Regions from separate parts of the Sporosarcina sp. CAU 1771 genome, predicted to be linked through region 1. Evidence: predicted binding sites of a transcription regulator. Region 1 holds the regulator's gene; each other region holds the start of a gene.
What was found. The regulator CtsR, encoded in region 1, represses protease genes until heat stress. The targets are predictions, from matches to a motif close to ATGGTCAATAAAGGTCAAACA.
Positions count from the first base shown of each region.

Region 1 (4,293 bases):
CTTCTTGCGATAATTCCACTCCAGCAAATTGCTGAAGAAAACCAGGCTGCATAAAAATCATCAATTCATTCAATATCGAAACGTCTACATCTTGAATAATATTTAGATCAATGCCAAGCCGTACATCCGATAGACAGCGTGCCGCCTCTCCTGAAGGCAAAAGTCTTGCATAGACAATTGTTCCAAGCGAGCGAAACAATCTATTTTCAAGTGCTAGACGAGATTTCGCCAAAAGAACTTCACGAGATTTACGCTCATGCGCAATTAATCGAGAAGCAATATTCTCTAAATCCGAAAGAATCTCTTTTTCCGTTTTACCTAGAGTCGTTTGGTTAGACACTTGATAGACGTTCCCCGGCGCATCGCTACCTTCACCGTAACTTCCGCGAACGACCATACCGAGCCGAGAAATCGCTGGAATAATCCGATCAATTTGCTTCGTCATTGTCAACGCCGGGAGATGCATCATAACCGATGCACGAATCCCAGTGCCCGTGTTAGAAGGGCAACTTGTCATATATCCGAAGGTTTCATCAAAAGCATAAGCCAACTCACTTTCAAGCAAGTCATCGACAGCATCAGCTTTCTCGTATGCAGCCTCTAATTGAAGACCTGGGTAAATACATTGGATGCGTATATGATCTTCTTCATTTATCATCACGCTTACCGTTTCGTCTTTAGACAAAATGACCGCGCCGTGCCGGTCCGGGTTTGCCAAATGAGGACTAATCAGATGTTTCTCTACCAGAACCTGACGTTCCAGAGTAGGCAATTCCGACATTTTCATATACGTGTATTCTGTATTTTTGGAATCAACCAAAGTACCTGTAGCCGCCTTATCCACTGCCAATGCATCGTCTTCAGTAAAAGCAATTGGGAAACGGTACCCTGTCAAGTTTCTCGCTAACCGGATGCGGGTTGACATTACTATGTCCGAATGTTCACCGTGTGCGGCCATCCAACCCGTCACCGCACTTTGAATGAATTTCTCAATCGTCATGAACTTCGTCACCTCCGTTAACCAATTGTTCCTTTAATGAATTCGCTTCATCTCGTAAAGCTGCAGCTTCTTCAAATCGTTCGGATTCTACTGCCTCATTCATCTTGTTTCGAATTTCTTCAATTTTTCTTTTTACCGCATATATTTGGTTAAATGAAATCGGGATTTTACCAGTATGTGAAGAATGTCCATTATGAAGTTTCCCAAAGACGCTTGGTAACTTCTCTCGAAACGTTTCATAGCAGGTTGCACAACCAAACTTTCCAATATCAAGGAACTTCCTAAATGTTAAACCACACGAGGGACAATCTAAATCCGTACCATCCGCTGTGCGCGTCTGTTGAGGTGCCTGAAAAAGGTCTGCACCGCCAAACCATTGCGAAAGAAACTGTTGAATCGATAATGGTTCTTGATTCGGGTCAAAATTAAACGCCTCGGATTTAAACGCACATTTTTCACATAAATGATGCTCTATCGACTCTCCCATATGCCCTTTCGTTAGAATGACAGTAGCAGGTCGTTCTTTACATTTTTCACATATCATCGAAAGTCACCTCAAATCGGTTTAATTAACGTCTTTCTTTATTCCATTTGCTCATAAATAAGTGTTAAAAGCATTGACTGCAAGATTCGCGCACGTAGTGCATCTCGTTCAGGAAGTGGAAGTCGCAACGTCATTCTATCGACAGCTGCTAAAATTAGTTTTGATTCCCGTTCAGAAATTACATCTTCTTCTAAAAGCCGATAAACTACATCCAGCGCCATTGTATTGGAGGCTCCTTCTTCTAGCCCCATCAATATATGGTCAATTAGATCTTTACGTGAATTTGTCTGAACTCGAAATATACGGATATACCCACCACCGCCTCGTTTCGATTCAACAGCATATCCACGTTCCACTGTAAAACGTGTATTAATGACATAATTAATTTGCGAGGGTACGCATTGAAACTTCTCGGCAACTTCATTCCGCTTAATTTCAACTTTACCACTCTGTTCTTCTTCGAGGATTGCCTTTAAATATCCTTCAATAATGTCAGAAATGTTTCGCACGTTCTCACCTCTTTCATTTCGGACGATAAGCCATTGACTTTGACTATCTTTGACTTAATTGTACAGGACATTCCTATTCTTTCGCAATTGATAAGCATTGCGCCTGCAACATGCTTAGTGTTGACAATCCATGCCTTAGTTTAGACCCCAAATTTTCTGCGTTTCTTTTTGAACATAAAAAAGTGGGACCCCTGCGTAAAAGGGGCCCCACTTTTTCACTCTTCTTCGCCTTCTTCTTTCGGAAACAGGAAGTAGGAAATAACTCCACTCACGATCGTTGCACCAATCGTAATCAATACACGCGCCACGTCCGAAACTTCCTGGTGGTTACGAGACAGCATGACCCAACTAGTTCCCATTACTAAGATCATAATAGGTATGACATATTTTAAACCCCTCAACAGATTCACCCTCAGATCGAATTTATGATAGTTGTATTCTACCATAAAACGAAATCAGAACCTTGGTCTACATCCTGGACCTCTCCATCCAGGTCTAGTTCCACCCATACCTGCTGGACCGAAGCCTCCTGGACCGGGACCGAAACCACCCATACCTGGTCGAGGACCTCCTGGACCGTAGCCAGGCATTACCATTCCACCTGATACATTTTCAGTTGTCTCTGTGTAGTAGTGACGAGGTACTGGAACTGTATATTCACGGTTCACGTTAACGATCGGATGAATCACAGGAACGACTTGTGGAACAAATTGGTTATGAAACCGATACTGCGTCGGACAGACAATTGGCTGCATTTGGTTGCCCATCTGGTTACCCATTTGGTTGCCCATCTGATTGCCACAATTATGTTGATTATGGTGTTGTTGCATCATATTCTCACCTCCTCCTTCTATTACATGTGAAAAGTTATGTGATTCACGGGCTGACGACTATTCCCATGCGTTTTGTAGGAGAATTACTTTTATTTGGAATAGAGTGTGGGCGATTTTGTGTTGTGGGAATGAATTGGGCGTTGCGGGAGCAAGTGGTGGCGTTACCGGAATAAACTCGTGCGATACGGGAGCAACCGGTGGCCATACGAGAATAAACGACGGCGTTTTCGCGTTGCGGGAGCAAATGATATCGTTACGGGAATAAACTCACGCCATACGGGAGCAATCCGTCGCCATACGAGAATAAAGGACGAGGATCTCGCATTGCGGGAATAAATTGCTCGTTGCGGGAACAAACAGCATCGTTACGGGAATAAACTCGTGCCATACGGGAGTAACCGGTCGCCATACGAGAATAAAGGACGAGGATCTCGCGTTGCGGGAATAAAACGCTCGTTGCGGGAGCAAATGGCATCGTTACGGGAATAAACTCGTGCGATACGGGAGCAACCGGGGGCCATACGAGAATAAACGACGAGGATTTCGCGTTGCGGGAATAAAACGCTCGTTGCGGGAGCAAACAGCATCGTTACGGGAATAAACTCGCGCGATACAGGAGCAAACAGTGGCCATACGAGAATAAACGACGGTGATTTCGCGTTGCGGGAGCAAATGACATCGTTACGGAAATAAACTCACGCCATACGGGAGCAATCCGTCGCCATACGAGAATAAAGGACGAGGATCTCGCGTTGCGGGAATAAATCGCTCGTTGCGGGAGCAAACAGCATCGTTACGGGAATAAACTCGCGCGATACGGGAACAACCAGTGGCCATACGAGAATAAACGGCGGTGATTTCGCGTTGCGGGAGCAAATGACATCGTTACGGGAATAAACTCACGCCATACGGGAGCAATCCGTGGCCATACGAGAATAAACCGCGGCGATTTTGCGTTGCAGGAATAAATCGCTCGTTGCGGGAGCAAATGGTGGCGTTACGGGAATAAACTTGTGCGACACGGGAGCAACCGGTGACCTTACGAGAATAAACGACGAGGATTTCGCGTTGCGGGAATAAATCGGCCGTTGCGGGAGCAAGTGGCATCGTTACGGGAATAAACTCGTGCGATACGGGAGCAACCAGTCGCCATACGAGAATAAACGACGGTGTTTTCGCGTTGCGGGAAAAAATCGGCCGTTGCGGGAGCAAGTGGCAGCATTACGGGAATAAACTCGTGCGATACGGGAGCAACCAGTCGCCATACGAGAATAAACCGAGGATTTCGCGTTGCGGGAATAAAACGCTCGTTGCGGGAGCAAATGGTGGCGTTACGGGAATAAACTCGTGCGATACGGGAGCAACCGGGGGCCATACGAGAATAAACGGCGGTGATTTCGCGATGCG
Region 1 is NZ_JBTLRN010000003.1:117,622-121,914, reverse strand. Features, by position in the region: gene ACXYMX_RS04495 (protein arginine kinase) at 1-1,000, opposite strand, end outside; gene ACXYMX_RS04490 (UvrB/UvrC motif-containing protein) at 990-1,544, opposite strand; gene ACXYMX_RS04485 (CtsR family transcriptional regulator) at 1,583-2,053, opposite strand; gene ACXYMX_RS04480 (histidine kinase) at 2,269-2,454, opposite strand; gene ACXYMX_RS04475 (hypothetical protein) at 2,509-2,886, opposite strand.

Region 2 (4,293 bases), on a different contig from region 1:
TTCATTGAATGACACAATCGCATCGAAACGGTTTAAGAACTCTGGTTTAAAGTAGTCGCCTAATGTTTCGAGCATCGTAACGGAATCATGTTCTGTTCGATTAAAGCCTACATTTATTTTCTTCTCACCCGTACCAGCGTTACTCGTCATTATGATAACGGAATCTTTAAAGCTAACTGTTCGGCCGTGGGAATCCGTTAAGCGACCGTCTTCCATAATTTGCAGGAACATGTTTTGTACATCTGGATGCGCTTTTTCTATTTCATCGAGCAACAGAATCGAATACGGATTGCGACGAATTTGTTCCGTTAATTGTCCAGCTTCCTCGTGTCCAACATAACCTGGAGGTGAACCGATAATTTTAGATACGGCATGCTTCTCCATGTATTCACTCATGTCTAGACGAATTAGGGCATCACGTGAACCGAATAATTCTTCGGACAACACTTTTGTAAGTTCTGTTTTCCCTACGCCCGTTGGTCCAACAAACAAGAACGATCCGATTGGGCGGTCTTTCGATTTCAGACCCGCTCGGCTTCGGCGGATTGCTTTTGCAATCTTGTCGACTGCTTCACCTTGACCTATGACTTTATCGCCAAGGTTTTCAGCAAGTCCTTTCATCTTCGCTTGTTCTGCAGCTTGTAATTTCGTTACAGGAATCCCCGTTTTCTCTTCTACAATTTGCTCAATTTCAGAAATCGATACGTTTGTATAATCGACTTCTCCGTTTTCTTTTGCTGCGTCTAATTGTTCTTGAAGCTTAATTTCTTCGTATCGTAAATTAGCTGCTGTCTCATAATCTTCTGTTTCAGCCGCTTGCTCTTTTTGTTGAATTATTTCTTCCAAACGAGTTGTTAACGCAACAGAATCGTTAGAGGATTGCGCAAGGTTTAAGCGAGACCCTACTTCATCCATCAAATCGATTGCTTTATCCGGTAAGTAACGATCTTGAATGTAACGCTGTGACAATGTTACGAATGCTTGCACCGCTTCATCCGAATAGCGCACTTCATGGAAGTTTTCATAGCGGTCTTTAATACCGTTTAGTATTTGAACCGCATCTTCTGCAGATGGTTCTTTAACGATAATTGGCTGGAAGCGTCGCTCAAGTGCTGCATCCTTTTCAATTTGTCGGTATTCTTTCAATGTTGTTGCACCGATTAGTTGTAGACTTCCCCTTGCCAATGCAGGTTTTAGAATATTCCCGGCATCCATTTGAGAACCTTCAGTTTTACCTGCCCCAACGAGCAAGTGAATCTCATCTACGAATAACAAAACATCTTTTCGTGTTTCCAATTCAGCGATCAGCTGTTTCATACGCTCTTCAAACTGCCCACGTATTCCTGTATCTGAAACGAGTGAGGCGACATCGAGCACATACACTTGTTTATTCAACATTTTAGCAGGTACATCACCTTCATGAATCTTCACAGCTAGTCCTTCAGCAAGCGCAGTTTTACCCACACCTGGTTCTCCGATTAGCACCGGATTGTTTTTAGTTCTTCTATTTAACGTTTCGATTACACGTTTAAGTTCTGAATCGCGTCCGATGACAGGGTCAATTAATCCTTCTTTTGCATCATTTGATATGTTTCTTCCGAGCTCATCTAGTATACTTGGTTCATTTGTTTCCTGAACTTGTTTTGTATGTGTTTGTGCGGAATTCCCGCCACTTGCTTGGTTTGCTTGTCCAGTTCCTTGATTGAACATCGACATATTCCCTGTACTTAACTGGGACCTCACTTCCTGAAAACACTTCGTACAAAGTTGCATTTGTACTCCTTGGTTATTCATTTGAAAACGTAAACTCATTTTTGCTTCATTTACTCCACAACTTTGACATCTCATAGTTCGTTCCCCCTTTTGAATTTTGATGAAGGGCAATTCCCTTCTGACTTTGACTATCTTTAACCTTAACTTAATTGTACACTGACCATCTTTGACATTCAAGAATTCTGCTTAAGTTCTCTCAGCTTTATTAATAGAATACAAAAAAACTACCTGCGCATGAATCACGATGCACTGGTAGTTTTATTCAATTGGCTATTGAGCTAGCTTAAAACGACGATAACGGTTAACAATCATCAATACAATTCCGCTTGCTACAACTATAGAACCAAATACGAATAGGTAAAATAGTGTTGTCGGCATGGCGGCCGTCCCTGATCCGACCGCTGTTAAACTACTGCTTGCAACCAAACCATTTGTCATAACTTGAACCGTCGTGTTATTTTCACCTTCTGCTGTAAATGTGAACGTAAATTCCGATGCCTGTCCTTGAAAATCATTTCCGAGATCTTCTGGAAAGCGCACCGTGATGTCTAGATTTTCATTGCTACCACTAGTTAGTTCTCTTTCTAAGAATGAGTTAAACTCAGTTAACTTACCTGAATACAATTCCAATTCATCAACTTTTATTTCCAACAATAACTCATTGTACAACTTTTTCTCTCCATTGTTTTGCAACTTAATTCCGTAAACAAAATCTTGGCTTCCCAAATTGTTGACGGTAATTGTCCGAGGAGCCCAATCACCGGGTTTCATATTGCTTATATCAAATAAAGTATCTTTTGGTGAAATACTAATATCAAGTTCCTTCTTATCCGCATCGCTTTCACCATCTGCAAAAACGGTCGTTGTGGGAATAAAAAATAATAGATATAAAATGAATAGAAACGACAGCACTTGAAATGATTTGTTCATTAACTAATGCCTCCCTGTAAATCTGTAGAAATTGATTCAGGTAGAACTTTTCCCGCCATCATCATCCATTACTTCTACTTGTTTCTTTAGAGGCAACTCGATTACAGATAGTACTCTCCATATCGTTACTGCAGAGTAGAGTAGAAGTAGAAAACCCGGTATCAGAAGCAAAAATGCGCCGTTTTTTGATTGAGAAAAGTTAACAAAGTAGCCTACATTAGGCAAAGTAAAACCTGAATACTCCGCAACCACGTTTTGAGCCATCACCGGATTCATATCTGCCGCGTTGTTATTATCCCCTTTTGTACGGTAAAGAACCGAATCCCCACTACCCGAAACCTCAGTAACCCTATGAGTAATCAGTATTTCCTCTTCCATAAATGTGATGACATCGCCTTCTTTAAAGCTATTTTTATCTATATCTGTTTTTACCGCGATAATCGAGCCCGTTTGGATTCCCGGTTCCATCGATCCCGACAAAACCGTTTTTATTTGGTATCCGAAAAGCTGTGGCTCTCCTCCAGAAGCTTTTGTGATGACTACTAAGGAAGCTACAGTAATTAACAGAACCATCAGTATGCCTGTAAGAATATTATTTAACCATTTCATAACTTTTTTCGTTTTAGACGTCTTTCTTTTTCTTTCTCTCATATCTATCACCTTCCACCCTTATTTTTGATCCGATATAACTATAAATTTCTAAACTTTTTATTGATCAGTAGTATTTTCTATACTTGTTTCTAATTCGAGAATCTCACTTGGTACCTTCTTTTCTTGAGGTTCAATGTTAGTTCCTCCGTTCTTATCTGGTTGTTCTTGAATTTCTTTCTTTAGTTGCTTATCTTTAGATTTACTATTTTCACTTTCTGGTTTATCTTCAGTGACTTGCTCAGGCTGATTGTCGTTTAGATACAGATCTTTACTTTCTTCTTTTTCTGCCTGTTTGTCTTTGTTTTCTAATGTACCTAGTTCTTTGTCAACGCTAACTGCTTCCTCTTCAGTATCCATCTCTGTACCTAATTCGTTGTCATCCTTAGATTGGTTATTCTTACATTCTTCATCACAGCCGTCCACATCTATATTTTCACTTTCATTGTCGTCATTAATTTCACCTTTGATTTCACAGTCAAGTTCGGTATTTTCAGTTGAAACCTCTTCCCCCTTCTCTTCCTCGCATAGTTCATCAATCACTTTTGGCAATTCCCAAGTGCCCGCAGTGATTGTTTGAGAGACTTTAGTCTGACTGGTGAAATATGCGGATGTGTCAGAGGTCAAATAACTGACTCCAAAGACAGCCAAATAACAAATGAGCGCGATTTTTAAGTTAAAAATAAGGGCCCGATTGTTTTGCTTGTATCTGCGTCCACTCTTTTTCCTCAATACAATCACGTCCTTCATTTTCATTAAAGATAATTAAATATATTTCTCACAACACAAGTAGATTTATGTGTTGAAAAATATATTTAATGAAAAATATTTCGTTCTGATAATTAAAATGAAGGAGGAGAAGGTTTCTCCTCCCGGGAAACAGGATATTATTGTCGTCTATCTTCCCCTGCTGTTTGTTTTGCATCAAATGTCCAATTAAGC
Region 2 is NZ_JBTLRN010000025.1:3,557-7,849, reverse strand. Features, by position in the region: gene ACXYMX_RS14025 (ATP-dependent Clp protease ATP-binding subunit) at 1-1,848, opposite strand, end outside; gene ACXYMX_RS14020 (hypothetical protein) at 2,044-2,703, opposite strand; gene sipW (signal peptidase I SipW) at 2,740-3,354, opposite strand; gene ACXYMX_RS14010 (SipW-dependent-type signal peptide-containing protein) at 3,412-4,083, opposite strand; gene ACXYMX_RS14005 (TasA family protein) at 4,239-4,293, opposite strand, start outside.
Region 2: ACXYMX_RS14025 (ATP-dependent Clp protease ATP-binding subunit) is a predicted target of CtsR. The motif match lies at 1,895-1,915, and genes of this name have one in related genera.

Region 3 (4,293 bases), on a different contig from region 1:
CATCCACATTATGTTCATCTGCTTGAATAAGGAGCGTTGTAGGATCACGCTTCAGATGACTTCGGATTTCACCGGTTGTAATTTTAGGTTTACCGGTACTGAAAATATCAATCATTCGTTCATCGTGAATCTGCATGTAGACGTCGTCCATGACTTCCGCAAAGATATTATTCCACGGAAATTGCTGCATCGCTTCCATAACATCCTGAACAACGGAAAGTGACAATGTTTTATGAACGGGTTGCCACGAATGGTTCGTTGGATGATGAACAAACGCACCGTTAAAATTTATGATTGGTGTATTTAAGTTGAGCTCTTTATAATAGCGCTCAGATGCGCGGTAAGGTCTTCCTGTTGCAATCATAATATGATGGCCTTGTTCTTTCGCTTGCATTAACGTTTGTGCCGTTTTATGGGTAATTGTTTTCGCATCAGTTAGTAAAGTTCCATCAAGATCTAGAACGATTAAATGTGGTTTCAAAATAATTCCCCCTCTATTAAGTAAGTTTATCGTTAATGCGCTATTCAAGTCAAAATACTAGGATGGAATCCCACTTTTTGTTTTTCTAGAAAAACTTTGGTACGCTAAAATCTAAGAGGAAAGGTTGTGGGCAAATGATTATTCAAGAGGAACTATGGGGGCATATTCCATTGTTACATATAATAGAAGAAGACTTAAAGAATCAAGATGTACCGGTCGTCATTTTTCTTCATGGTTTTACAAGTGCAAAAGAACATAACTTACATTATGCATACAACCTGGCCAAAAAAGGAGTTCGGGTTCTATTGCCAGATGCGCATCTTCACGGTGCTCGTCATGAAAATCTTGATGAGGTTGAATTAAGTTTGCGGTTTTGGGAAATTATTAGTACATCGATGGAGGAAGTGGCAATTCTTCGAGATGAATTAATACGTAGGAAGTTAAGCACATCGCAAAAAATTGCTGTAGGCGGTACATCGATGGGTGGAATTACGACGCTGGGTTGTTTGCGAATCTATGAGTGGATTGACGTTGCGGCTGTGATGATGGGATCCCCTTCATTTGTCGAGTTGGCGAAAGGACAAATTTCTCAATTTGAACGAAGAGGATTTAAGTTGCCTGTAACAGAAGTGGAAAAGAAGCAGCTTCTTGACAACTTAGCTCAATTCGATCTTACGAAGAAGCCTGCTTCCTTAAATCAACGCCCTCTCTATTTTTGGCATGGAAAAAGTGATACAGTTGTCCCTTATGAACCAACGCATAATTTTTACAAGTCAATTAAGGAAGATTATTCAGATGTACCCAATCGACTTGTTTTTGTTTCAGATGAGGAAGCGGGACATACAGTTTCAAGAAATGGAATGAAGGGTGCAGTGAATTGGATTGCAAGTCAGTTGAAAGAGTAGTCTGCACTCTGTTATGATAAGATTATCAAGTAGAATAGGAAGGGGTAGTACAATGACGCAAGATATGATGAAAGAGAGTATGATGGGCGCTCTTGAAAATGTTATCGATCCGGAGCTAGGCATTGATATTGTTAACCTAGGTCTCATTTATGATGTAGAACTAGTTGATGAAGGTACGTCGAAAGTTACTATGACACTTACATCGATGGGCTGTCCGATGGGGCCACAAATCGTTGAAAATATTAAGCAAGAACTAATGGAACTTCCAGAAGTGAAAGACGTAGATGTCAACATTATTTGGAATCCACCTTGGTCAAAAGACAAAATGTCACGCTATGCGAAAATCGCTCTAGGCGTACGTTAATAAACAATAAAGGCTGTATGACTTTTCTAAAGTTGTACAGCCTTTTTCTATCTTTCGGAGGAAGTCATAGATTACGCCGGGGTGTAATTGATAGAGTGAATTCCTTTACAGCTGCATATTTTCATCTTATAATTTAATTAATCAAAGATGGTCAAAGTCAGATGAATAGAAAGGTGATTTGATATGCGAATGGCCGGCGAGCAAGAAGATCAACGCACACCACTTGAACAATTTGGACGAAACCTTGTTGAAGATGTGAAAAATGGAAAGATGGATCCTGTCATTGGACGGGATGAAGAAATCCGTAATGTGATTCGAATATTATCTAGAAAGACCAAAAATAATCCCGTCCTCATTGGTGAACCGGGCGTCGGAAAGACGGCAATTGTAGAAGGACTCGCTCAGCGAATTGTTAAAGGCGATGTTCCTGAAGGATTAAAAGGTCGTGAAATTTTCGAATTGGATATGAGTTCACTTATTGCAGGAGCCAAGTATCGAGGCGAATATGAAGAACGATTAAAAAGCGTGCTCAAGCAAGTTAAGGACAGCGAAGGACAAATTATTATGTTCATCGATGAAATACACACAATTGTTGGTGCAGGTAAATCAGAAGGTGCAATGGACGCCGGTAATATGCTGAAACCGATGCTTGCTCGAGGAGAATTGTATTGCATTGGAGCGACGACGCTCGACGAATACAGAATGTATATAGAAAAAGACCCAGCCTTAGAGCGCAGGTTCCAACAAGTACTTGTACGCGAGCCATCCGTTGAGGATACGGTGTCGATCTTGCGTGGATTAAAAGAAGCTTTTGAATTGCATCACGGGGTTCGGATTCATGACCGCGCAATCGTAGCTGCCTCCACTTTATCGAATCGGTATATAACGGAACGATTCTTGCCGGATAAAGCGATTGATTTAATCGATGAAGCAAGCGCAATGATTCGGACTGAAATCGATTCAATGCCGCAAGAACTCGATGCAGTAACTCGTCGAATGATGCAGTTAGAAATTGAAGAACAGGCGCTTCGAAAAGAAAAAGATGCTGCGAGTAAAAACCGATTAGAAGCTCTTCGCAGTGAGTTAAAAGAACTGAAAGATTCATCTGCTGATATGCGTGCACAATGGGATTCGGAAAAAGAAACGTTGCGTAAAATTCAGAAGAAGCGTGAACAGCTGGATCAATATCGACGCGAATTGGAAGATGCAGAAAATCGCTTTGATTTAACGAAGGCGGCAGAACTAAGTTATGGAAAAATCCCTACCTTAGAAAAAAAGTTAGCTGAACTTGAGGCACCTCTCTTAGATACAAAAGAAAATCGTTTATTACGTGAAGAAGTAACAGAAGAGGAAATTGCAACGATTGTAGCCCGTTGGACAGGTATTCCTGTGACAAAGCTAGTGGAAGGCGAACGCGAAAAACTGTTGCGTTTAGGTGAAACGTTGCAAGAGCGCGTAATAGGACAAGACGCCGCAGTTCAACTTGTTACAGAGGCAGTATGGCGTGCACGTGCAGGCATAAAGGATCCAGAAAAACCAATTGGTTCCTTTCTATTCTTGGGACCAACGGGTGTCGGAAAGACCGAGCTTGCCAAAACACTAGCCGCAACGTTATTTGATTCTGAAGATCATTTCATTCGAATTGATATGTCTGAGTATATGGAAAAGCATAGTGTTTCAAGGTTGGTAGGTGCGCCACCTGGATATGTTGGATATGAAGAAGGCGGCCAGTTAACAGAAGCGGTTCGACGGAATCCTTATTCAGTAATTCTTTTGGATGAAATCGAAAAAGCGCATCCTGACGTGGCCAATATTCTTCTGCAAGTACTCGACGATGGACGAATTACAGATAGTCAGGGAAGACTTGTTGATTTCACAAATACGGTGATCATCATGACATCAAATATCGGTTCTTCGTATTTAGTGCACGGATTGGAAGAAACGGAGAATCATGCAGCTGAGGATCTTGTTATGGCAGAATTGAAAAATCATTTTAAGCCAGAGCTACTAAATCGAATGGATGATATTATCATATTTCATTCATTAACAGGAGATTCTTTCCGCCTCATTGCCCGAAAAATGCTTGAAGATCTTGTTGGCAGACTTTCACTTCAAGAAGTGCACTTATCGTTTACCGACGATGTGTTGGATTGGATTGTCGAATTTGGAACGGACGCCGATTTTGGAGCTCGTCCACTCAGACGATTTATCCAAAGACATGTCGAGACGCTTGTTGCAAAGGAAATTATACGTGGAGATATTTTGAACGAAGAAGTGTTGGCACTTACTATGGTTGATGGTAAGTTAAATCTAATAAAAGCATAAAAATAGCCACTTGGATCAGAAAGCGTCCAAGTGGCATTTTTTGTGAATTAATTATCCGAAACTGGTTCTGACGGTAAAGATTCACCGATAATAAAGATAAAGAGTGCTAGAAAAACAGACGCGATGGCACCAGAGACAAAATCAAATGGGTTAGTATTTGCAATTGCTCCTGTTACATAGTTAAGCATTGTAACCAAAATAAGTGACCAAACTAAAGT
Region 3 is NZ_JBTLRN010000001.1:166,912-171,204, forward strand. Features, by position in the region: gene ACXYMX_RS00905 (Cof-type HAD-IIB family hydrolase) at 1-481, opposite strand, end outside; gene ACXYMX_RS00910 (serine aminopeptidase domain-containing protein) at 616-1,386, shown strand; gene ACXYMX_RS00915 (metal-sulfur cluster assembly factor) at 1,439-1,750, shown strand; gene ACXYMX_RS00920 (ATP-dependent Clp protease ATP-binding subunit) at 1,940-4,075, shown strand; gene ACXYMX_RS00925 (DUF2929 family protein) at 4,123-4,293, opposite strand, start outside.
Region 3: ACXYMX_RS00920 (ATP-dependent Clp protease ATP-binding subunit) is a predicted target of CtsR. The motif match lies at 1,888-1,908, and genes of this name have one in related genera.